Regions from separate parts of the Arthrobacter burdickii genome, predicted to be linked through region 2. Evidence: riboswitches for the same ligand, from Rfam matches in the RefSeq annotation. Region 2 holds a riboswitch; each other region holds the start of a gene.
What was found. Region 2 has a riboswitch for S-adenosylmethionine ahead of P5G52_RS04160 (methylenetetrahydrofolate reductase). Riboswitches for the same ligand answer to the same signal wherever they lie in the genome.
Positions count from the first base shown of each region.

Region 1: it holds a riboswitch for S-adenosylmethionine, as region 2 does, so the genes downstream of both, P5G52_RS11710 (LLM class flavin-dependent oxidoreductase) here and P5G52_RS04160 (methylenetetrahydrofolate reductase) in region 2, are expected to answer to the same signal.
Region 3: it holds a riboswitch for S-adenosylmethionine, as region 2 does, so the genes downstream of both, sfnG (dimethylsulfone monooxygenase SfnG) here and P5G52_RS04160 (methylenetetrahydrofolate reductase) in region 2, are expected to answer to the same signal.
Region 4: it holds a riboswitch for S-adenosylmethionine, as region 2 does, so the genes downstream of both, P5G52_RS15445 (LLM class flavin-dependent oxidoreductase) here and P5G52_RS04160 (methylenetetrahydrofolate reductase) in region 2, are expected to answer to the same signal.

Region 1 is NZ_JAROCG010000001.1:2,492,042-2,497,319, forward strand. It holds gene P5G52_RS11695 (hypothetical protein) at 1-393, shown strand, start outside; gene P5G52_RS11700 (cysteine hydrolase family protein) at 636-1,190, shown strand; gene P5G52_RS11705 (MOSC domain-containing protein) at 1,223-1,795, opposite strand; gene P5G52_RS11710 (LLM class flavin-dependent oxidoreductase) at 1,932-3,371, opposite strand; SAM riboswitch class IV at 3,630-3,758, opposite strand; gene P5G52_RS11715 (VOC family protein) at 3,854-4,279, opposite strand; gene P5G52_RS11720 (TetR/AcrR family transcriptional regulator) at 4,431-5,048, shown strand; gene P5G52_RS11725 (MFS transporter) at 5,142-5,278, shown strand, end outside.
Region 2 is NZ_JAROCG010000001.1:891,089-896,366, reverse strand. It holds gene metE (5-methyltetrahydropteroyltriglutamate--homocysteine S-methyltransferase) at 1-1,433, opposite strand, end outside; gene P5G52_RS04160 (methylenetetrahydrofolate reductase) at 1,491-2,402, opposite strand; SAM riboswitch class I at 2,499-2,609, opposite strand; gene P5G52_RS04155 (ester cyclase) at 2,864-3,289, opposite strand; tRNA gene P5G52_RS04150 (tRNA-Met) at 3,493-3,566, opposite strand; gene P5G52_RS04145 (saccharopine dehydrogenase family protein) at 3,729-4,961, shown strand; gene P5G52_RS04140 (hypothetical protein) at 5,014-5,278, opposite strand, start outside.
Region 3 is NZ_JAROCG010000001.1:139,658-144,935, forward strand. It holds gene acs (acetate--CoA ligase) at 1-971, shown strand, start outside; gene P5G52_RS00595 (C40 family peptidase) at 1,063-2,010, opposite strand; cyclic di-AMP (ydaO/yuaA leader) riboswitch at 2,014-2,187, opposite strand; gene P5G52_RS00600 (hypothetical protein) at 2,307-2,537, opposite strand; SAM riboswitch class I at 2,638-2,742, shown strand; gene sfnG (dimethylsulfone monooxygenase SfnG) at 2,736-3,908, shown strand; gene P5G52_RS00610 (O-acetylhomoserine aminocarboxypropyltransferase/cysteine synthase family protein) at 3,908-5,278, shown strand, end outside.
Region 4 is NZ_JAROCG010000002.1:167,043-172,320, forward strand. It holds gene P5G52_RS15425 (SDR family NAD(P)-dependent oxidoreductase) at 1-223, shown strand, start outside; gene P5G52_RS15430 (GNAT family N-acetyltransferase) at 402-695, opposite strand; gene P5G52_RS15435 (SpoIIAA family protein) at 755-1,132, opposite strand; gene P5G52_RS15440 (SDR family NAD(P)-dependent oxidoreductase) at 1,273-2,031, shown strand; SAM riboswitch class IV at 2,125-2,238, shown strand; gene P5G52_RS15445 (LLM class flavin-dependent oxidoreductase) at 2,276-3,664, shown strand; gene P5G52_RS15450 (methionine ABC transporter ATP-binding protein) at 3,787-4,827, shown strand; gene P5G52_RS15455 (methionine ABC transporter permease) at 4,824-5,278, shown strand, end outside.

The sequences.
Region 1 (5,278 bases), 1.6 Mb from region 2:
GACGAGAACCACGACGGCGGCTTCGGTCGCCACGGCCGCGGCGGAGTCGATACGGCAAGCCTCGCCGAGAAGCTCGGGGTGGAGGAAACGGCGGTCAGCGACGCGCTGGAGGCCATTCGGGACGAGGCACGGTCCGGGAAAGACGACGGTACCAGGCCTGATCGGGAGGCGATGCAGGCCGCTCTGGCTGCTTCGCTCGCGGAGGCACTGGGACTGGACGAGTCCACGGTGCAGACCGCCCTGGATGACCTTCGCACCGAGCAGCAGGAGGAACGGGCCGCTGCCCTTCAGGACCGTCTCGATGCCGCAGTCACGGACGGGTCCCTCACCCGGGCGGAGGCGGACGGTGCGGCCAAGGCCGTGGAACTCGGCATCATCGGCGGACACCGGTAAGCGGAACACCATCGGCTGGTCCTGGAGAGCCCCGCTTCGGACAGCCCGTTGCGCACGGCGCCGCCCTGCCCCTGGTCGGCGCCGTGCGCACAGGCCCGGTTCCTCGGCAGCCCTGCTGCTGCGGAACCGGGTTGTCCGCATTGCTCCTCCCTGCGGCAGCCCGGCGACGTACTCTTTCCTCAGTCGGCGGGAAGCGCAGACCAGCGACCCCGCCCTTGTCGAGAAGCACACGAGGAGCAGCCATGACGACCCTGCAGAACCGCCCCAGGACAGCGTTGCTCGTCATCGACGTGCAGAACGGTGTCGTCGCCGATGCCTATGACCGCGACGCGGTCGTCGCGAACATCGATGTGCTGGTCGCGAAGGCACGCACCGCAGGTGTCCCGGTGGTGTGGGTGCAGCACTCGGATGCCGACCTCGAGGTGGGTTCGGATTCCTGGGAACTGGTCCCCGAACTCGAGCGACTCCCGTCCGAACCGCTCGTGCACAAGAGCTATGGGGACTCGTTCGAGGGAACCGACCTCGAGGATGTCCTCGCAGCGGCAGGCGTCGGTCGGCTGGTGGTATCGGGTGCTCAGACCGACGCGTGCATCCGCTCGACCATCCATGGGGCGTTCGTGCGGGGGTACGACGTGACGCTGGTCGGTGACGCCCATACGACCGAGGACCAGAGCGCGTGGGGTGCCCCTTCGCCGGACAAGGTCATCGGTCACACCAATCTGTACTGGCAGTACCAGGCCGCCCCCGGCCGGACCGCCGGTGTCGGCGCGACGGCGGACATCCGTTTTCCGGGCTAGCCGTCCCATCGCCACGTGCGCCCCCGGTCGGGTCAGGGGAGCCGGCTCGGCCTCAGCACGGAGGCGCTGCCGGCCTGCGCGGGGTCCAAGGGGACAGGGCTGACCAGGACCGCCGGTCCGCGGGAGAGGGTCCCGCTGTCGAGTGGGCGGCAGCGCAGCCCGCCCCTGCCCCGCATCGCCTTATGGGCGCCGGGCGCGAGCATCCTATCCATCCAGGCGCAGGGGTGCGCGTGCCGGCCTCCGTGGAATCCCACGCTCCCCGTCCGTGTCTCCAGGACGAAGTCCTGCCCGATGAGGGGCGGAAGCTCTGCGCCGCGCAGGACCAGATTGCGGCGGGGCAGCAGGGGATCGAAGGGATCGGCGCCGAGCTCTGTCGCTATCGCCTCAAGCGACTCGATGGCGAACAGGGTCACCGCGGCATCCATGTGGGCCGCCTTGCCGAAGAAGCGGTCTCCCACGATTCCCTTGCCCGCGACGACCTCGACGCTGTCGGCGTCCGTGGTCACGACGTCCGCCGCACCATCCCGCGCCCGACCGAAGTAGGCGTGCGCCCCCGACACGAGCAGGTGCAGGATCTCCACGTCGTACCGGAAGCCGGGCGTCATGCCCCCACGGTATCCGGTCGTAGCACTCCAGTTCGCCTCGATAGCCCCCGGCACCGGTTCACTCCGGCCGACAGTCCTCCCGAGGACGGAAACGGCCGGAGGTGTCTCGGACAGGTCGTCGGGGTGGACATTCCACCTAGGCGAAGGAGGGGGTCGCGGGCTCGACGCCGCTGGCATCGAGGGTGCCGGCCCCCGGACCGAGGTGGGCGCCGTTGCGGTACCGCGCACCGGGGTGCTGGTCGAACAGCCTCGTGTTCCCCGGGCCGAACAGGCGCTCGCGGAGGGTCGACTCCTCATAGGACGTCCGGTACAGGCCTCGTCGCTGGAGTTCGGGGATGACGAGTTCGATGAAGTCCTCGGCGGTGCCGGGCGTGAGGAACTGCCGTAGGTTGAATCCGTCGAGGTCCGTGCCCTCGACCCACCGCTCGATCTCGTCGGCGACCTCGCCGGGAGTGCCGATGGCGACGAAGGGACCGCGGTCGAACCTCGTGATGCTTTCCAGTGCCTGCCCGACCGTCGTCCCCGGCCGATGGTGCCGGTTGCTGGGCTGCTTGTCCCAGCCGGGGCGGTCTTCCCGCGCGAGGATGTCGTCGATGACCTCGTCCGGCCGGTAGGCAGCGAGGTCGATGCCGTCACCACCGGCGTGCGCGAGGTAGCCCTCGGCACTGGAGAGTCGCCGGTACTCCTCCGCCTTGCGCTGTGCCTCCTTGTGGGTCCTGCCGACGATGACGACGGCCCCGGCGAAAGCCTTGATGTGGCCGGCTTCCCGGCCGTTCTGGACTGCCAGCCTGCGCAGGTCCTGGACGTTCTCGCGGTACGCCGCCGCGTCGCGTCCGCCGACGAAGACGCCCTCGGCGTGCTTGGCCGCGAACGCCTTCCCCGCCGTCGAACTGCCGGCCTGGAACAGGACCGGCGTGCGCTGGAGGGACGGTGCGCTGAGGTGGGGACCGGCGACGGAGAAGTTCGGGCCACGGTGGTTGATGTAGCGGACCTTGGACGGGTCGGTATAGACCCGCCGATCACGGTCCTCGATCACCGCGTCGTCGTCCCAGGACCCTTCCCACAGCTTGTACAGCACATCGAGGTACTCGTCGGCGATGGCGTAGCGCTGGTCGTGCTCCACTTCGTCGGCCAGTCCGAAGTTGCGGGCCGCGTTGGGGAGGTACGACGTGACGATGTTCCAGCCGAACCGGCCCTTGGTGAGGTGGTCCAGCGTCGAGGCCCTGCGGGCGAAGGCGAACGGCGGCTCGTAGGTGGTGGAGAAGGTTGCGGCGAAGCCGAGATGCCTGGTGACCGCAGCCATCGCCGGGATGACCAGCAGGGGGTCGTTGCTCGGGATCTGGACGGCTTCCCGGAGGGCCGTCTCGGGGCCGTTGCGGTAGCCGTCGTAGGTGCCGATCACGTCGGCGAGGAACACGCTGTCGAAGAGCCCTGCCTCGAGCATCCTCGCAGTCTCCGTCCAGAAGTCGAGATCGTTGAAGCGGTGCCGGTTGTTCTCGGGGTGGACCCAGAGGCCGTGGGAGATGTGGCCCACGCAGTTCATCTCGAAGAGGTTGAAGGCGATCTGACGTGTCATGCGTGGACCTGGTCCTTTCGGAAGGCGGGAAAACCGGGGAGTAGGAAGCACAGAATGTCCTGGCGCCTGTGCGCGTCGAAAGCGTCGCCGACCGTGGAGCCGGACGCCTCATGACCAGTACGTCGTTGCGTGAGTCCTGGCACGGCCGGCACACGGTGCGGAAGAGGACCGGACAGCGACAGCAGGATCGGCGTCGTCCGGCAGGTGCCTGCTAGGGAACGGTGCGGTGGGCGGTACAGCTCACGGGATAAGCCTTTCGACGTGCTCTTGCCCACGCCGGACCAGCACTGTCATGCCGAGGCGAAGGCCGCTTCGTCATCCGAACCACCCAGGAACATGGGGTTGGTGCGCGGTCCAGTCGGAGCTTTGCGACCGCATCTCTTGAAGCTGGAACGACTATAGGCGGAGAACGGAGCGGTGGGACCAATGAGAAGCGATGTGACCCGTCGTCGGAGCGGCCGTTCCATGCCGTGAACTCCGCGTCAGCCGATGTCCACCGTGCCGTCCTCACCGATATGCCAGCCCGGATTGTGGGCGATCTCCCAGACGATGCCGTTCGGATCGCGCACGAGTGCGTGGAAGATGCCCCCGAAAGCGCCGTCCCGGGGCTCCTGCAAGATGGTCGCGCCCGCAGCCGCCATCGCCGAGACGAGCTGGTCAACGTCGGCAGGACTGCCGACGTTGTGGGACAGCGTCACCCCGGACGGCGCGGGTCTGGCATCGAGTCCGGCGTCCTGGGCGAACTTGTCATCGAGGAACAGCCCCAGCAGCAGGCCGGGTGCCACCTGGTAGAAGATGATCTCGCCCGGAACATCCAGTGCCGGCGTCCAGCCCAGCGTCCGGTAGAACGACCGTCCCGCATCGAGGTCCCGCGTGGCGACGGTGATGAAGTGCAGCTGTTGGTCCATGGCGAGAGCGTAGCCGCGCGACGGCTGTCCGGTGAGTGTGCGCAGCCATGGACTTCCGCATGCGGTGCGGTTGCCCCTGCGGCCGTTCCAGGCGCGACCGCTCTGCCGCCGGTTGTCCGGCTGCTACTTTGGGCCTAAAAGGAGACCGTCAATGCCGCGCCCCCGATCCACCCTCCTGTCCGTCGAACTGATCGTCGAGGCAGCACTGAAGCTCGTCGACGAGACGGGCGACTTCAGCTTCCCCAGGATCGCCCGCGAGCTCGGCGTCAGTCAGTCCTCGCTCTACAACCGGATCTCCAGCCGCGAACACATCGTGGAACTCCTCCGCGCCCACCTCTTCACCTCGAATCCCACGCCGTCGACCACTGACGCCCCGTGGGACGAGGCGCTGCGCATGCTCATCCGCGGGTATCGCGACTGCTTCGCTCCGCACCCCAGACTGGTACCCCTGCTGGTGACCCAAACGGTGAGGGCGGCCGAGGTGATCGCCATGTACGAGGATCTGACGCTCGCCCTGGAACGGTCCGGCCTCGACGCCGCCGACGTCGCTCCGGCCCTCTCGCTGGTCGACTACTTCGCCCTGGGTGCGGCACTCGACTTCACTGCCCCCGAGGAGGTCTGGGGGCCGGAACCCGAGAAGTACCCGGCCCTGACGAGGGCGGTCCGATCCAGCCCGTCGGCGCCGGAGCGGGTCGAGCGCGCCTTCGAGTTCGGCCTCGAGGCACTGATCGCCGGCATCGCAACACGGGTGAAACACAAAGTTAACTGAAAGGCTTTCAAAAACTATTGCTCGGGGGGCCCCTCGCCCCGATACTAAATGAACGCCGTTCATTTGGAGTGGCGGCCATCACACTCTCAATGAATGGAGCACGCCGTGGGAAGAACGCCTGCACAACCCGACGCCACCGTCAGGGTTCCACTGACGGCCTCCCGGGCCATCTCCACCTTCGGGATCACGGTCGTAGGATTCATGACCGCGAATCTGGTCCCCGTCATGAT
Region 2 (5,278 bases):
GAGATGCTGCCGCTGCGGACCGCGGCACGGGCGCCGCGCACCTCGCGGGTCTGCGGGAAGGACCCGATGGTGGTGGTCGGCAGCAACGGCAGCCCCAGCCGCTCCTGCTGCGCTTCTGCCCGCCGCTCGGCAGGGCCGCGGGTGAACGCCTCCTCAGTCAGGCCGCGGGTACGCGTCCGCACCGAATCCACCACGACGCCGTCGAACCGTGCCCGGTGGCCCAGGGCCTCCTCCGCGTCCTGGAGTTCCGCGGCGACGGCCGGGCGTCCCCCGGCCAGGCCGCGCGCCAGCACCACTGCCTCACGCACCTTCTGATCTGCGAAGGCCAGCCAGGCCGGCAGGTGCTCCGGCAGCCCCGTCTCGGCCTGCACGTCGTGCGGCACGTGCAGCAGGGAGGTGGACGTCGCCGTCGTGACCGCCGTTCCCGTCTCCTGCTGCAGGTCTTCCAGCACCCCCAGCGAGAACCGCAGATCGTTGCGCCACACGTTCCGGCCGTCCACGACGCCGGCGACCAGGCGGGTGCCGCCCAGTGCCTGCAGCGCCTCGGCGGAGGGCCGCGATCCCCGGACCAGGTCCGCATGGACCGCCTCCACGCCCGCGGTGGCGAGCACGGCGAGCGCCTGGCCCGGCCTCGCCGGATCACCGGCGGTGCCGTAGCCGGTGGTGACCAGCAGGGCGGGTCGTCCTGCAGTACCGGCCAGCTGCCGGTACACCCGCTCCACCAGCCCGCCGGGTGCTGCCAGCTCACCGCCGCGGTCACCGACGAGGCCCGGCTCGTCCAGCTGCACCCACTCGGCCCCCGCCTCCGCCAGCGACGCGAGGATGCCCACGTAGGCCGCCACGGCGTCGTCGATCCGCTCCAGCGGGTCGAAACCGGCGGGTGCCCCGTCCTCGGGCTTGGCCAGCAGCAGGTAGGTCACGGGACCCACGAGCACCGGGCGCAGCACGGTGCCGCGCTCGCGCTGCCGGCGGACGGTCGCGGTCAGGCCGTGCGCCACGGCGACGAACGGTGTCCCCGGACCGATCTCGGGCACCAGGTAGTGGTAGTTCGTATCGAACCACTTGGTCAGCTCCAGCGGCGCGCGCTCGCCGTCGCCCCGGGCCAGCGTGAAGTAGCCGGCGGTGTCCACAGAACCGTCCTCCGCGGCCAGGTCGGCGAACCGAGCCGGCAGAGCTCCCAGCGCCGCCGTCGCGTCCAGGACCTGGTCGTAGAGCGCGAAGTCCGCCGGGATGGAGGAATCGCCGCGATCCAGCCCCAGTTCCACGAGTCGGGCGACCGTGCGGTCCTGCAGCTGGTCGGCAGCGTGCTGCAGTCCGGCCTCGTCCAGGCGGCCCGCCCAGTAGGCCTCGACGGCCTTCTTCAGCTCACGGCCGGGCCCGATGCGGGGGTAGCCGAGGATCGTGGCGGCGGGGAAGGTGTTCTCGGTGCTCATGGTGTTCTCCTCTGGACGGTGTGTCGGTCGTGGTTCGGATTCGGGGGGGGGGCAGGGTCAGGCCGGGACGGCGGCCGGCGTGCGCGCCACCGGCAGGTCGATCTCCTCGATGACCTCGATGGACGCGCGATGGTCGTTGAAGGTGTACAGGTGCACGCCCGGGGCCCCTGCATCGAAGGCCGCCCGGGCCAGCACGGCCGCTGCCCGCACGCCGATCCGTCGGCGTTCGGCTTCACCCGAGGCGGTCTCCAGGCGGTGCAGGAGGGCAGGGTCGGGACGGACGCCGGTCATTCCGGCCAGCCGTTCGAGCCGGCGGATGTTCCCCAGGGGCATCACCCCGGGAATGATCGGGATGGTGACTCCCGCGGCCCGGGCCGCGGTGAGCAGGCGGACGTAGTGGGCGGGATCGAAATACACCTGCGTGATGGCGAAGTCTGCACCGGAACGCTGCTTCGAGACCAGCACCTCGACGTCGTGCAGGAATGACGGCGATTCCGGGTGCCGATTCGGGTAGGCCGCCACCCCCACCGCCAACCGACCGCCGGCGAGCGCGGCTCCGTGCCGGGCCTCGACCTCCCGGATCAACTCCACCAGGGACTGGGCGAAGGGAAGCTCGCCGCGCACTGCCTGCGGGTCCTGCGGCAGGTCCCCGCGCAGGGCCAGCAGGCCCCTCACCCCCAGTGCGACGAGCTGCCGCACCAGCAGGTCAAGGCTCGCCCGTGTCTCCCCCACGCAACAGAGGTGGGCCAGTGGTCGCAGTCTGGTGTTGCTGGTCAGGTGCCCGATCAGCTCGATCGAGGCCAGGCGCCGCGCCGGTGTGCCGCTGTAGGTCACCGAGACGTAGTCGGGGCGGGTGGCCTCCAGCTCGTCGATCGTCCGCAGCACCGCCTCCCCTGCTTCCGGGGTGGCCGGCGGATACAGCTCGTACGACAGCGACGGCGGTACCGCTGCCTGTTTCTTCGAAGTCATCCCCGCTCCTCGGTATGTCCGAGGGAGTGCACCAGGATGCGGGCCGGAAACCAGCGATCCGGGTGTGCCGGGACCGCTCGCGGGTGCGCTGATGCATGTCCATCGGTTCTGGCATTAGCACCGGTTCCGCTGCTCTCCCAAGGGAGGGCAACGGAATGGTTGCTGCGGCGTCAACAAGCCAGATCTCTCGGCCGCTCTTGATGGTTGGTGGGATCACTGTAAGCAGCACCCCGGCCCTGGGTGCAGAACGTGCGACGACAAGGCGCCGCATGACGTTCCGGGACGCCGGTTTCGTCACATACTGCATCCCGGGCGACATGTGACGATCCCGCGTCATCCGGTGATCCCGGTTCTGGCTGGCCTTCCTCTTCGAGGTGACCGCGGGTCGAGTACGAAGGCGGCGCTTGCCTGCCCTCATCGCGCTCGACACCGCGAGGATACGGATAGAGCACAGTGTTTCGCTAGAGAGGAGGCTCCAGGCGGGCATTCAAACTCATTGCAGCTCCGAGAAGGTCTGCGGCGCCCCACCATTCGACCGCCACCCCGCCCCTGAACCGAACAAGGTGCATGGCGGTAATGGCTACCGGTCTGCCGGTAGCGGGCAGACCGAGGAACTCCCCTTCGTGCGTTCCGGTCCACAGCACCCGACCGGCGATCTTGTCGCCTTCAACCACTGCGTCAGAGATGGCTCCCGTCATATCGGGAAAGGCAGCATGCATACTGTGCATCCAGAAAATGAAGCCCTCCCGCCCTCCAGGCTGACCGGGCACGGGCATGTGGTCGATCACATCAGCAGCGATCAAACCCTCCAGAGCGACGGCATCATCAGCGCCGACCGCAGAGATGATCCCTTCATATACTCCTCGCAAGCCTGAACCGTCTGGCATTGCGGCTCCTCGCACTCTGTTCAAGGGCTGCTTACCGGCCACCTCTGCCAGTGTGGGCCGGTGACCACGGGCAGGCAAGCACCAACCCGTTGGGCTGAACTGAACGGCAAGGTGGCATCACGGCGCTGATCGCGTGTCGTCTCGGACCCGACGTGGTTAAGCTGAAGCACCTACCAACAGGATCGTTAGTAGGTGCTTCTTCGTTGCGGGGACAGGATTTGAACCTGTGACCTCTGGGTTATGAGCCCAGCGAGCTACCGAACTGCTCCACCCCGCGGCGCAAAGACGACCTTACTCACCGCAGGATGAATACACCAATCGGCCCTCGCGATCCAGTGATGATCTGCGATCTGGTTTCAGGGTCACGGGGCGCTTCAGCCACGGCAGAGGTAGGCACTTCTCGGCGTCGTTCCTGCCGCTGCCGTGGAAGACTGCTGGCATGGAGGCTCCCGCGCGCGATCACGACCTCGTCCTCTTCGGTGCGACCGGCTTCGTCGGTGAACTGATCGCCGGATATCTTGCGGACCATGCTCCGCCGGGCCTGCGCGTGGGGCTCGCGGGGAGGTCGAGGGAGAAGCTCGAGGCCGTACGGTCCAGGCTGCCCGCCGCCGCGCAGGACTGGGCCCTCATCGAGGCCGACTCGGAGCACCCTGACTCACTCGCTGCGCTGGCCGCCAGAACCCGGGTGCTCTTCACCACGGTGGGTCCCTACGCGAAGTACGGACTGCCCGTCGTCGAGGCGTGTGCCCGCGCCGGCACCCACTATGGGGACCTGACGGGCGAGGTGTCCTTCGTCCGTGAAGCCATCGACCGCTTCGACGCGTTGGCAAGGACTACCGGCGCACGGATCGTCCATGCGTGCGGCTACGACTCCATCCCGTCGGACCTCGCGGTGCTCCTCCTGCACCAGGCCGCGGTGGCCGACGGCGCGGGCGGACTGACCGAGGTGCAGCTCGTCGCCAGGGCGAAGGGTGGCTTCAGCGGCGGCACCATCGAGTCGATGCGTGGGCAGCTCGACGGCATGCGGTCGGATCCTGTGCTGCGATCGCTCGCGGGTGATCCCTACTCCCTCAGTCCGGACCGCACGGCGGAGCCCTCGACCCGGCAGCCGTCGGACCTGGGGTGGGTCGGCCGGTCGGAGGACGGCCTGTGGACCGCACCCTTCATCATGGCGTCGGTGAACACGCGGATCGTGCGTCGCAGCAATGCCCTGCAGGGGTGGACCTACGGCCGGTCCCTGCGGTACGGCGAGGTGATGGGTGTGGGGCGGGGGCTCGTCGGCGTCGTCCGCGCCGGAGCGACGGCGCTCGGCCTGCGGGTGTTCGGAGCCGCACTGGCCCTACCCCCGACGAGGAAACTACTGGACCGTGTCCTTCCGTCGCCCGGTGCGGGTCCGAGCGAGGCCGCGCGGCGCTCAGGCTGGTTCCGTTCCCAGGCGACTGCTTCCTCGGAGAGCGGCCGGCGGTACCGGGCCGTCGCAGCCGGCCCGGGCGACCCCGGATACGCCGCCACCGCCGTCATGGCCGGGGAGGCTGCGCTCTCTCTGGCCCTCGACGGCGACCGCCTGCCGCCCGCCGCAGGATCACTGACCCCGGCGACCGCCCTCGGCGACGTCCTGGTGGAGCGGCTGCGCGCGGCAGGCCATACCTACGAGGTCATTTCCCTCACCTGATGCAGGCGATGATGCACTCTCCTTCGGACCTGAAAGCGGCACAGGTTCGCTGTCAGTGGTGACCGGCTTCTGTGGTGCCGAACATCAGGGTCCGGCGCTGCACGTCGTAGTACACGGTCTCGGCTGAGGAGAGCAGGTCCTGAAGGTTGTCGGCATCATCGGCGTCGATCGTGAGGACCTCCTCCCATGCACCCTGATCAAGGACCAACTGCAGGGTCCACGAGCCAGGCTGGCCAGGCTCTCCCGCCACCCAGCTGAACTGGTAATGGCTGAGTTGCCGGACCTTGATGCTGTCATCGGTGATGGGCTGATTCAGG
Region 3 (5,278 bases), 750 kb from region 2:
TCCTCTTCGAGGGCACCCCGAACACGCCCCATCCCGGCCGCCACTTCGAGATCATCGAACGCTACGGCGTCACCAGCTACTACACGGCGCCCACACTGGTCCGGTCACTGATGGGCTGGTTCCCCGACGGCGTCCCGTCCTCCTACGACCTCTCCAGCATCCGCGTCCTGGGGACGGTCGGCGAGGCGGTCAACCCCGAGGCGTGGCGCTGGTTCCGCAGGAACCTCGGTCGCGACGAGGTTCCCGTCGTGGACACCTGGTGGCAGTCCGAGACCGGGGCCACGGTCCTCTCGCCCAGCCCCACGGACACCGACTTCAAGCCCGGTTGCGCCGCGCGGGCCCTCCCGGGCGTCAGCACCCGCATCGTGGACGAGGAGGGCCGCCCGGTGCCTCCCGGCGTGCAGGGGCTGATCGTCGTGGACCGCCACGGCCCAGCCATGGCACGCACCGTCTGGGGCAACCCGCAGCGCTACCTCGACTCCTACTGGCGGAAGTTCGCCGCGCAGGGGTGGTTCCTGGCCGGCGACGGCGCCCGGTACGACGACGACGGCGACACCTGGATCCTGGGGCGCGTGGACGAGGTCATCAACGTCTCCGGCCACCGCCTCTCCACGATCGAGATCGAGTCCGCGCTCGTGGCGCACCCGCTCGTGACCGAAGCCGGCGCCTGCCCTGTTCCCGACCCACTGACGGGCCACGCCATCGCGGCGTTCGTGGTGCTGGCGCCGGGCGCGGATCCGGACGCGGACGTGTCGGCCACGCTGCGCGCCCATGTCGCGGAGGCCATCGGGCCGATCGCGCGGCCCTCGGCCGTCGTCGTCGTTCCCGATGTGCCCAAGACGAGGTCCGGGAAGATCATGCGGCGCCTGCTGACGCAGCTCTACGAGGGCTCGCCGCTCGGTGACACCACCTCGCTGCAGAACGAGGGCTGCATCCCCGGCATCCAGGACGTCCTGGCCGGCAGGAACTGACCCGCCTAGAAACTGACCCGCGTTAAAAGGAGGAAGCGGCAGGCGCCCCGTCCAAGCACCTGCCGCTTCCCGTGTGGGGTCCGTCCCGGTACTAGCCCGCTACCCGAACGAAGGATGCTCCCGGGAGGTCCGAGAGAGGGTGCTGCATGGTGAGGTTCGAGCCGTTCATGCCGCTGCTGATGACCTGGCCACCGCCGACGTAGATCGCCACGTGGCCGGCCGTGATGACGATGTCGCCGGGGGCCGGGGTCGCCACGGTGGTGCCGAACTGGAAGAACTGCGAGGGGCCGAGGTCGCCGACGGGGATGCCGGCGGCACGCAGTGCGGTCTCCACCAGGACGGTGCAGTCCTGGATCATGCCGGCTGCGAGCTGCGCCTGTGCCGATGCCACGAGGGTGCCGGCGACGCCGCTGGAGGAAGCGATCGGGGCGATGTCCGCCGAGGCGAGGTACACGCTCGATGCGGGAGCGGGAGCGGGAGCGACCGGGGCCGGCGCGACGGTTGCGGCCTGCTGGACCGGCGCTGCCGGGGCGAGAGCGGGTGCCTGCTGGGTCACCGCTGCGGGAGCGGTGGCCACGGGAACGGACACGACGGGAACGGCGGTCTGCGCCGGGGCCTGCGATCCGGCTCCGGCGGGGATGGCGATGCTGTCGCCCGGGAAGATCACCGAGGTGAGCGAGAGGCCGTTCGCCGCCAGGACCGCGGTCAGGTCCACGCCGTAGGCGGCCGAGATCGCGCTGAGGGTGTCGCCCGCGACGACGGTGTGGGTGGTGCCCGATGCGGCGGGTGGAGCAGCGGGTGCCGGAGCGACCGACGCAGCGGCAGCAGCAGCGGGAACCGGCGTCGTGCCCTGGTCGGTGTATTCACCGGCGTGGGCGGTGCCGACCGCACCGAGCGCGAGGCCCGAGGTGACGGCGACGATGGCGATCGGCCGGCCGACGGCGGTGGCCGAAGCCTTCGCGGCGCGGGACAGGCCCGTCAGCGCGAGGTTGCCGTCGATGTCGGCACGGTGGCGTGCCGGGGAAGTCTTTCGTGACATGGATCTATACCTCTCCCATGCCTGCGGGGTGAGCTGTCGGGTTCGGATGGGAGACACCCGGCCGTGCGCACATCGGTTTCGGAACTGCGCAGCGACTTGACCCCAGGGACGCAGGCTGGACCTGCACGTCCCGGTGGAACTGTGGTTCCCCCGTCCCCGCCTCGGTGATGACGAACGTATCCCGTTCGGCGGCAGGGCTCGGCAATCCATCCGGGAGGGCCTCCCATGGACGGAGGCACGCTTCGACGATACCCAGCGCTCCCCGCGTTTGTCACATTTGCATAACGGCCCGTATCCTACGCGCGGAGGGACCGCCAGCGACGGAAGGCGAGGACCGTCCCACCCGCGCTGAGGGCCAGCAGCACCCACTGCTGCACGTAGAACCAGGCGGAGGCCGCCGCCCCGGCACTGCCCGCGACCAGCAGGAGGCTGCTCCCCAGGGTGACGGTCAGCACGACACCGACGCAGAAGAGCGTGTTCCAGAGCTTGCGTTCCTGCGTGCGTTCCGCGGACTTCCAGCTATCCATTCCTCCACCCTAGGCATGAGAGCCCACGCCCGGTGATGCATCCCTGCCACCGGGCGACACATTGTTTGGTTCTGCGGCCCTCCGATGTCACACTCGACGTTGACCATCCCGAGCGGCTGAGAGATCTGGCTCACTGACGCCGCAGCAACCCTGGCCCCCGCACCATCGCGGCGACATTAGGGTGCTACTGCCAGACCGATGGAGGAAACCATGAGCGTCGCCGACCTTTCCACACCCCTGAAATTCGCCTACTGGGTCCCCAACGTCAGTGGCGGCCTGGTGGTCTCGACCATCGAGCAGCGCACCAGCTGGGACTTCGACTACAACAAGAAGCTCGCTCGCATCGCGGAGGACGCCGGCTTCGAGTACGCCCTGTCCCAGACCCGCTACGCCGCGTCCTACGGCGCGGACAAGCAGCACGAGGCGACGTCGTTCTCCCTGGCCCTGCTGGCGGCCACCGAGAAGCTGAAGGTGATCGCCGCCGTCCACCCGGGCATGTGGCACCCCGGTGTGCTCGCGAAGTACATCATCACCGCGGACCACATCTCGAACGGCCGCGCCGCCGTCAACATCGTCTCCGGCTGGCTAAAGGACGAGTTCACCAACTTCGGCCTCGAGTGGCTCGAGCACGACGAGCGCTACGTCCGCACCGAGGAGTTCATCCGCGTGCTGCGCGGGCTCTGGACGGAGGAGGGCTACAGCCAGGCGGGCAAGTACTACAACATCAAGGACTTCACCCTGAACCCGGCGCCCGTGGACGTCCCGGGGCGTCCCCACCCCGAGATCTTCTTCGGCGGGAACTCGACGGCGGCCCAGGCCACCGCGGGCCGCGTGGCCGACTGGTACTTCTCCAACGGCAAGGACCTCGAGGGGTTCAAGGAGAACATCGCCGGCGTCCGGGCGTCCGCCGAGCAGGCCGGACGGCGTCCGAAGTACGGCCTCAACGGGTTCGTCATCGCCCGCGACTCCGAGAAGGAGGCGCGCGACACCCTGCGCGAGATCGTCGAGAAGGCACACCGCCCCGCGGTGGAGGGCTTCCGCGACGCCGTGCAGGAAGCGGGTCCCTCGACGAAGGACGGCAAGGGCATGTGGGCCGACTCCACCTTCGAGGACCTCGTGCAGTACAACGACGGCTTCAAGACCCAACTCATCGGGACGCCCGAGCAGATCGCCGAGCGCATCGTGGAGTACAAGAAGATCGGCGTGAACCTCTTCCTCACCTGCTATCTGCACTTCCAGGAGGAAGTGGCCGCCTTCGGCACCGATATCCTGCCGATCGTGCGGGAACTCGAGGCGGATGCGGCCCGCAGGGCGGGAGTGGACTTCGATCCCGACGGCACGCTCGCCGTCCCCAGCAAGGCAGGTGTCTGATGGCAGAACGTTCCTTCGGTTTCCGTACGCGGGCGCTCCACGCCGGCGGTACGCCGGACGCCACCCACGGCGCCCGGGCCGTGCCGATCTACCAGACGACGTCGTTCGTCTTCAAGGACACGAACGACGCCGCCAACCTCTTCGCCCTGCAGAAGTACGGCAATATCTACTCGCGCATCGGAAACCCCACCGTCGCGGCGTTCGAGGAGCGCATCGCGTCCCTCGAGGGCGGCATCGGTGCGGTGGCGACGGCGTCGGGCATGAGCGCGGAGTTCATCACCTTCGCGGCGCTCTGCCAGGCAGGCGACCACATCGTCGCCGCCTCGCAGCTGTACGGCGGGACGGTCACCCAGCTGGATGTCACGCTGCGCCGTTTCGGCATCGAGACCACCTTCGTCCCGGGAACGGATCCGGCCGACTACGCGGCGGCGATCCGCGAGAACACCAAGGCCGTCTACGCCGAGGTCATCGCGAACCCCTCGGGCGAGATCGCGGACCTCGCGGGCCTGGCCAAGGTGGCCCATGACGCCGGCGTGCCGTTCATCGTCGACTCCACCCTCAGCACGCCCTACCTGGTACGACCCATCGAACACGGCGCGGACATCGTGATCCACTCCGCCACCAAGTTCATCGGCGGGCACGGCACCACCCTCGGCGGTGTGATCGTGGAGAGCGGCCGCTTCGACTGGGGCAACGGCAAGTTCCCCATGATGACCGAGCCCGTCCCCTCCTACGGGAACATCCAGTGGTGGGGGAACTTCGGCGAGTACGGATTCCTGACCAAGCTCCGCACCGAACAGCTCCGCGACATCGGGCCCTCGCTGTCGCCGATGTCGGCCTTCCAGCTCCTGCAGGGCGTCGAGACCCTCGCCCAGCGCCTCGACGAGCACCTCGAGAACGCGCAGGCCGTGGCCGAGTGGCTGCAGGCCGACCCCCGTGTCGAGTACGTCAACTACGCGGGGCTCCCCACGCACCCGCACCACGAGCGTGCCAGGACGTACCTGCCGCAGGGCCCCGGATCCGTGTTCAGCTTCGGCATCAAGGGCGGGCGCAAGGCGGGCCAGAAGTTCATCGAGTCGCTGCAGCTCGCCTCGCACCTCGCGAACGTGGGCGATTCCCGCACCCTCGTGATCCACCCGGGCTCGACGACGCACCAGCAGCTCTCCGCGGAGCAGCTCGTCGCCGCGGGCGTCCCCGAGGACCTCGTCCGCATCTCGGTGGGACTGGAGGACCTCGACGACATCCTGTGGGACCTCGACCAGGCGCTCGAGATCGCGGTGAACGCCTCCGACGATGCATTCGACGAGCTCCCGCAGGAGGCGGCCGGAGGGAACGACGACGACCCCTCGACGACACGGGCAGTAGGAGTG
Region 4 (5,278 bases), on a different contig from region 2:
CTCGCCGGGCAATACCTACCACGAGGGCGGAGTCTGGGAGGGCATCGAGGGCGGGAACCCGGAGCTGTTCTCCACGGCGATGGGCCTCAACCCGACCGGCCGCATGGGCACACCGCAGGAGGTAGCGGACGCCGTCGTCTTCCTTGCCAGCCCGCGGTCCAGCCGCACCACGGGAGCCAACCTCCTGATCGACGGCGGCCTCACCCGCGGTATCCAGTTCTAGGAGCGACGTCCAGCGACGTCCCGCCACGTCCGGCGACCGCAGGGGCGCCGTCGTACCTCGCGGAAGGCGCGCAGACGACGGCGGCTATCGCCGGGACCCCGGAAGCTGCAGGGCAGGCGCGCCGGGCGGCCGAGGTGCTCATCGACGCGGCGCTGGGTGAAGGGGCCCTACGCGCGAGCTAGCCCACCAGGTCCTGGTACTCGGGGTGATCCTCGATGAAGGCCGCCACGAACTCGCACTGCGGCACCACGGTGAGGTGCTGCGCGCGTGCGTCGTCGAGGGCGAACCGGATCAGGGTGCTGCCGATGCCATGGCCCTCGACCTCTTCGTCGACCACCGTGTGCGTGAAGACGATGGTGTCACCGGACCGTTCGTACGCCGCCATGCCTGCAGGGTCGCCGTCGAGGTTCGCGATGTAGCGGCTCTTCGCCTCGTTGTTCGTGACCTGGATCCCGCTGTTCTCGGAGCTCATGCTGTCACCTTCGCATTGACCATGAGAACGGGTCAACGAGCCGTCCCCGCGGTCCGGTGCTAGTCGCGCGAAGCCGGTCGCGTAGCGTGCCCGGCTGTGCTGCCGTCGAGCAGCCAGGCGAGCGCTTCGGTCTCGGAGCAGAAATAGCGCGTGACGGTGGGGGAGCGGTGGGAGAACGCCGACATCACCTCGTCGACGGCGTCCTCACCCACGACGGCGACTCTCGAGAACCCGCGGTAGGCAGCCATTCCCACGCGTGCTTCAGGGGTGATCCCGGTGATGCCATGCATGTGGACCAGGAGCGGCAGTGCGGTGGGACCGTGGAATTCTGCCAGGGCGCGGGCGGCGGCAACGGCATGCGCATGGGTGATCTCGACGCCGCGCTTCCACCGAAGCCTCAGGATTCCCCTGTCGAGGTGCGCACTGAATGGGTCCATCGAGGTCCTTTACCGAGGGTAGAAGCAGTAGCTTGACAGCGTAGCAAGGTGGACTGGCTGGTTCAGCCTCCTTGTCGGTTTTCCGACTCCACCTGAGCGCTTCGGGCTCCCAGGGCGATGCGGGCTGTAGCGTCTGATCCATGACACTGAGCATTCTGGTGACCGGCGCGAGCCGCGGGATCGGCGCCGCCATCGCCCATGAGCTAGCCGGACGGGGACATCGCATCGCCGTGCATGCGGGACGCGATGCGGCGGCGGCCCTGGTGGTTCGTGACGCACTGCCCGGTACCGGTCACGCCGTCGTAGTCGGCGATGTCGCCGATCCGGAGGAGTGCGTACGGATCGTCGATGAAACCGTGCGGGAACTCGGCGGGGTCGACGTCCTCGTGAACAATGCAGGGATTTTTGAGGCGCATCCTGTTGTCCGGGCATCCTTCGACGACTGGCAGCATGCCTGGCGCCGCACTCTCGCCGTCAACCTGCTGGGGCCGGCGAACCTGGCCTGGCTCGTGGCGCGCCACCTCCTGGATCGGCCAGCCGGTCCCGAGGGCGGTCGGTTGATCAGTGTGGGCTCCCGCGGCGCCTACCGAGGCGAACCCCTGACCCCTGCCTACGGGGCGAGTAAGGCTGCGCTCCATTCGATGACCCAGTCGCTGGCCGTTGCGCTCGCGCCCTCCGGCATTCTCTCTGCGGCGGTCGCACCGGGTTTCGTCGAGACGGACATGGGACGGTCGGTGCTCGACAGCCCGGAGGGTGACGCGGTCCGGGCACAGAGTCCGTTCAACCGCGTGGCGACGCCGGAGGAGGTGGCGCAGACCGTGGCATGGCTTGCCACGGATGCTCCGCTCTGGGTCAGCGGCACCGTGGTCGACGTGAACGGTGCGTCCTACCTCCGCTGACGGATTGCTGATCGTGAGGCATGGCTGATCGTGACGCACTGTGACGGGTGCTTGTGGACGCCGGCGAGGGCGGGCACCTAGGCTCATCACCAGAATCAAGAGCTCCAACGTCAAACCCTGGTTTGTTGGACGGCAACCCTCTCGCTGTAGCGGGGTGCCCCAGGTGAGGATTCGGCCCGGCATGCATCATGCGGGCAAGTATGGCGCTTCCTCCACGGCAGTGCCCTGACATGAGGATTTTTTCATGCCCGCATCACCGCGCCATATCCGCTTCAATGCCTTCGACATGAACTGCGTGGGCCACCAGTCGCCTGGCCTGTGGCGGCACCCGGACGATCAGTCGTGGCGCTACAAGGACCTGCGCTACTGGGCCGACCTCGCGAAGACGCTGGAGAAGGGACTGTTCGACGGCATCTTCATCGCCGACGTCCTCGGCACCTACGACGTCTACGGCGGTTCCAACGAGGCCACGCTGCGCCAGGGGACGCAGACCCCGGTCAACGATCCGTTCCTGCTCGTCTCCGCCATGGCCCTTGTCACGGAGCACCTCGGCTTCGGTGTCACGGCGGGCACGGCCTACGAGCACCCCTACCCGTTCGCACGCCGGCTCTCCACGCTCGACCACCTCACCAATGGCAGGGTCGGCTGGAACGTGGTCACGGGTTACCTGCCCTCCGCCGCGCGGAATATGGGCAACGAGGACCAGCTCGAGCACGACGAACGCTACAACCACGCGGACGAGTACCTCGAGGTGCTTTACAAGCTGCTCGAGGGGTCCTGGGAGGACGACGCGGTGATCCGGGACCGCGAGACCGGGGTCTTCACCGACCCGGCCAAGGTCCACGACATCAACCATGACGGCACGTACTTCACAGTTCCGGGGATCCACCTCAGCGAGCCCTCGCTGCAGCGCACGCCCGTGATCTACCAGGCCGGTGCCTCATCACGCGGGATCGCCTTTGCTGCGGGGAACGCCGAGGCGGTCTTCGTCGGTGCACCCACCAAAGCGATCCTCAAGGACGCCGTGAAGAAGATCCGCGACGCGGTCGAGGCCGAAGGACGCGACCGCTACTCCGTGCGGATCTACACCATGCTCACTGTCATCACGGACGAGACGGAGGAGAAGGCCCAGGCCAAGCACGCCGAGTACCAGCAGTACGTCAGCTACGAAGGAGCCCTCGTGCTGCTGTCGGGCTGGCTGGGCATCGATCTCAGCGTCTACGACCCCGACGAGCCCATCGGCAATGTGAAATCGAACGCCATTCAGTCCGCCGTCGCGAACTTCCAGAAGGTGAACGACGACGGCGAACCCTGGACCGTGCGCGACATCGCCGAGTGGGCAGGTATCGGGGGGCTTGGTCCGCGCATCATCGGGTCCGGGGCGCAGGTCGCCGACGAGCTCCAGGCCTGGGTCGAGGAGACCGACGTCGACGGCTTCAACCTGGCGTACGCCATCACACCTGGATCCTTCGAGGACGTCATCCAGTACGTGGTTCCCGAGCTCCAGAAGCGCGGTGCCTATCCGACGGAATACGTCGAGGGAACCCTGCGCAACAAGCTGTTCGGCAAGGGTGACCGCCTGCCCGAGGAGCACCGCGGAGCGCGATTCCGGCTCGAGTCCGTCCGCCCCTGACGCCCCACTGACCTGACGCGGACCGCCGGGGTTCCCGGCGGCCGAACCCGCAGCACCGTCCATCCCTTCCCTGCTGCCCACCCATTCGACGCTTCCCACCCGCATCCTGCCCAAGGAATCCCATGATCTCGCTTCGACAACTGACCAAGACCTACGGTCGCGGGCACGCTGCCGTCACCGTACTCGACCACCTCGATTTCGAGGTGCCCACCGGCCGCATCGCCGCTGTCGTCGGTCCGAGCGGTGCAGGCAAGAGCACCCTCGCCCAGTGCATCAACCTGCTTGAACGTCCGACGTCGGGCGCCGTCGTCGTCAATGGAGAGGAACTCTCGGGCCTGCCGGAGAAGCGTCTGCGCGAGGCGCGCCGCCGCATCGGCACGGTGTTCCAGTCCTCGAGCCTGCTCAGCCGCAGGACCGCCGCGGAGAACATCGCCTTGCCCCTCGAGTACCTCGGCGTCACTCCTGGCGAGGCACGGGCTCGTGTTGCCGAGTTGCTGGACCGGGTGGGGCTGTCGGACAAGGCCGGCCACTACCCGTTCCAGCTCTCTGGCGGCCAGGCGCAGCGCGTGGGGATTGCTCGGGCGCTCGCGCTGCGGCCGTCCATCCTCCTGGCGGACGAGGCGACCTCAGGGCTCGATCCGGAGACCACCCGGTCCGTCGTCGGTCTCATCCGCCAACTGCGCAACGACCTCGACCTCACCGTCGTCTTCATCACGCACGAGATGGACACCGTGCGGCAGGTCGCCGACACGGTGGCGCGGCTGGACCACGGTCGCATCGTCGAGCAGGGCGACCTCGTGGAACTCCTGACCTCGCACACTTCGCTGCTCGGGCGGTCGCTGCAGCCCCGGCGCGGCCACGCCGGGCCGGAGGCTGGAACCCGTACCTGGTACGTCACCTATGACTCGACCGATGTGCCCGGCGACTGGATCCAGCGGCTCACCGGGGACCTCGGTGCCGTCGTGCATCTTCTGGGTGCCTCCGTCGAGACGGTCCACGGTGTCAACACCGGGAGCGCGACGCTCGGCATCGGGACCGACGACGACGCGCGGGTCCATGGTGCGCTCGCACGCTACGGACTCAGCGGAACGCCCGACGGCGGTGGAGGCAGTCGGTCGCACCAGTTCCTCACGGCCGAGGCCGTGCTGGAGGACGTGGCATGAGCGCCCTCATTCTTCCCCGCGCCGACGTTCCCCTCAACGACCTGCCGGCGCTGCTGCTGCCCGCCTATGGCGAGACCTTGACGATGGTCGGCATCGTCATGGCGGTCGTCCTCGTCATCGGCACTCCACTCGGTGTCCTTCTCCACAACGTCGCGCCCGGTGGCCTCTACGAACGCCCCGCACTCCACGCGGCACTGAGCTGGATCATCAGCATTGGACGGTCCCTTCCGTTCCTGATCCTCATGGCGGCCATCGTTCCGTTCACCCGGTTCATCACCGGCACGAACATCGGCATCGCGGCCGCCGTCGTCCCCATGTCCCTCGCCGGTATCGCATTCTTCACGCGTATCGTCGAGAACTCGCTGCGGTCCGTGCCGCCGTCCACGGTCCAGGTGGCCCGGGCCGCCGGTGGGTCCAACCTGCAGATCATGCGCACGGCACAGTTCAGCGA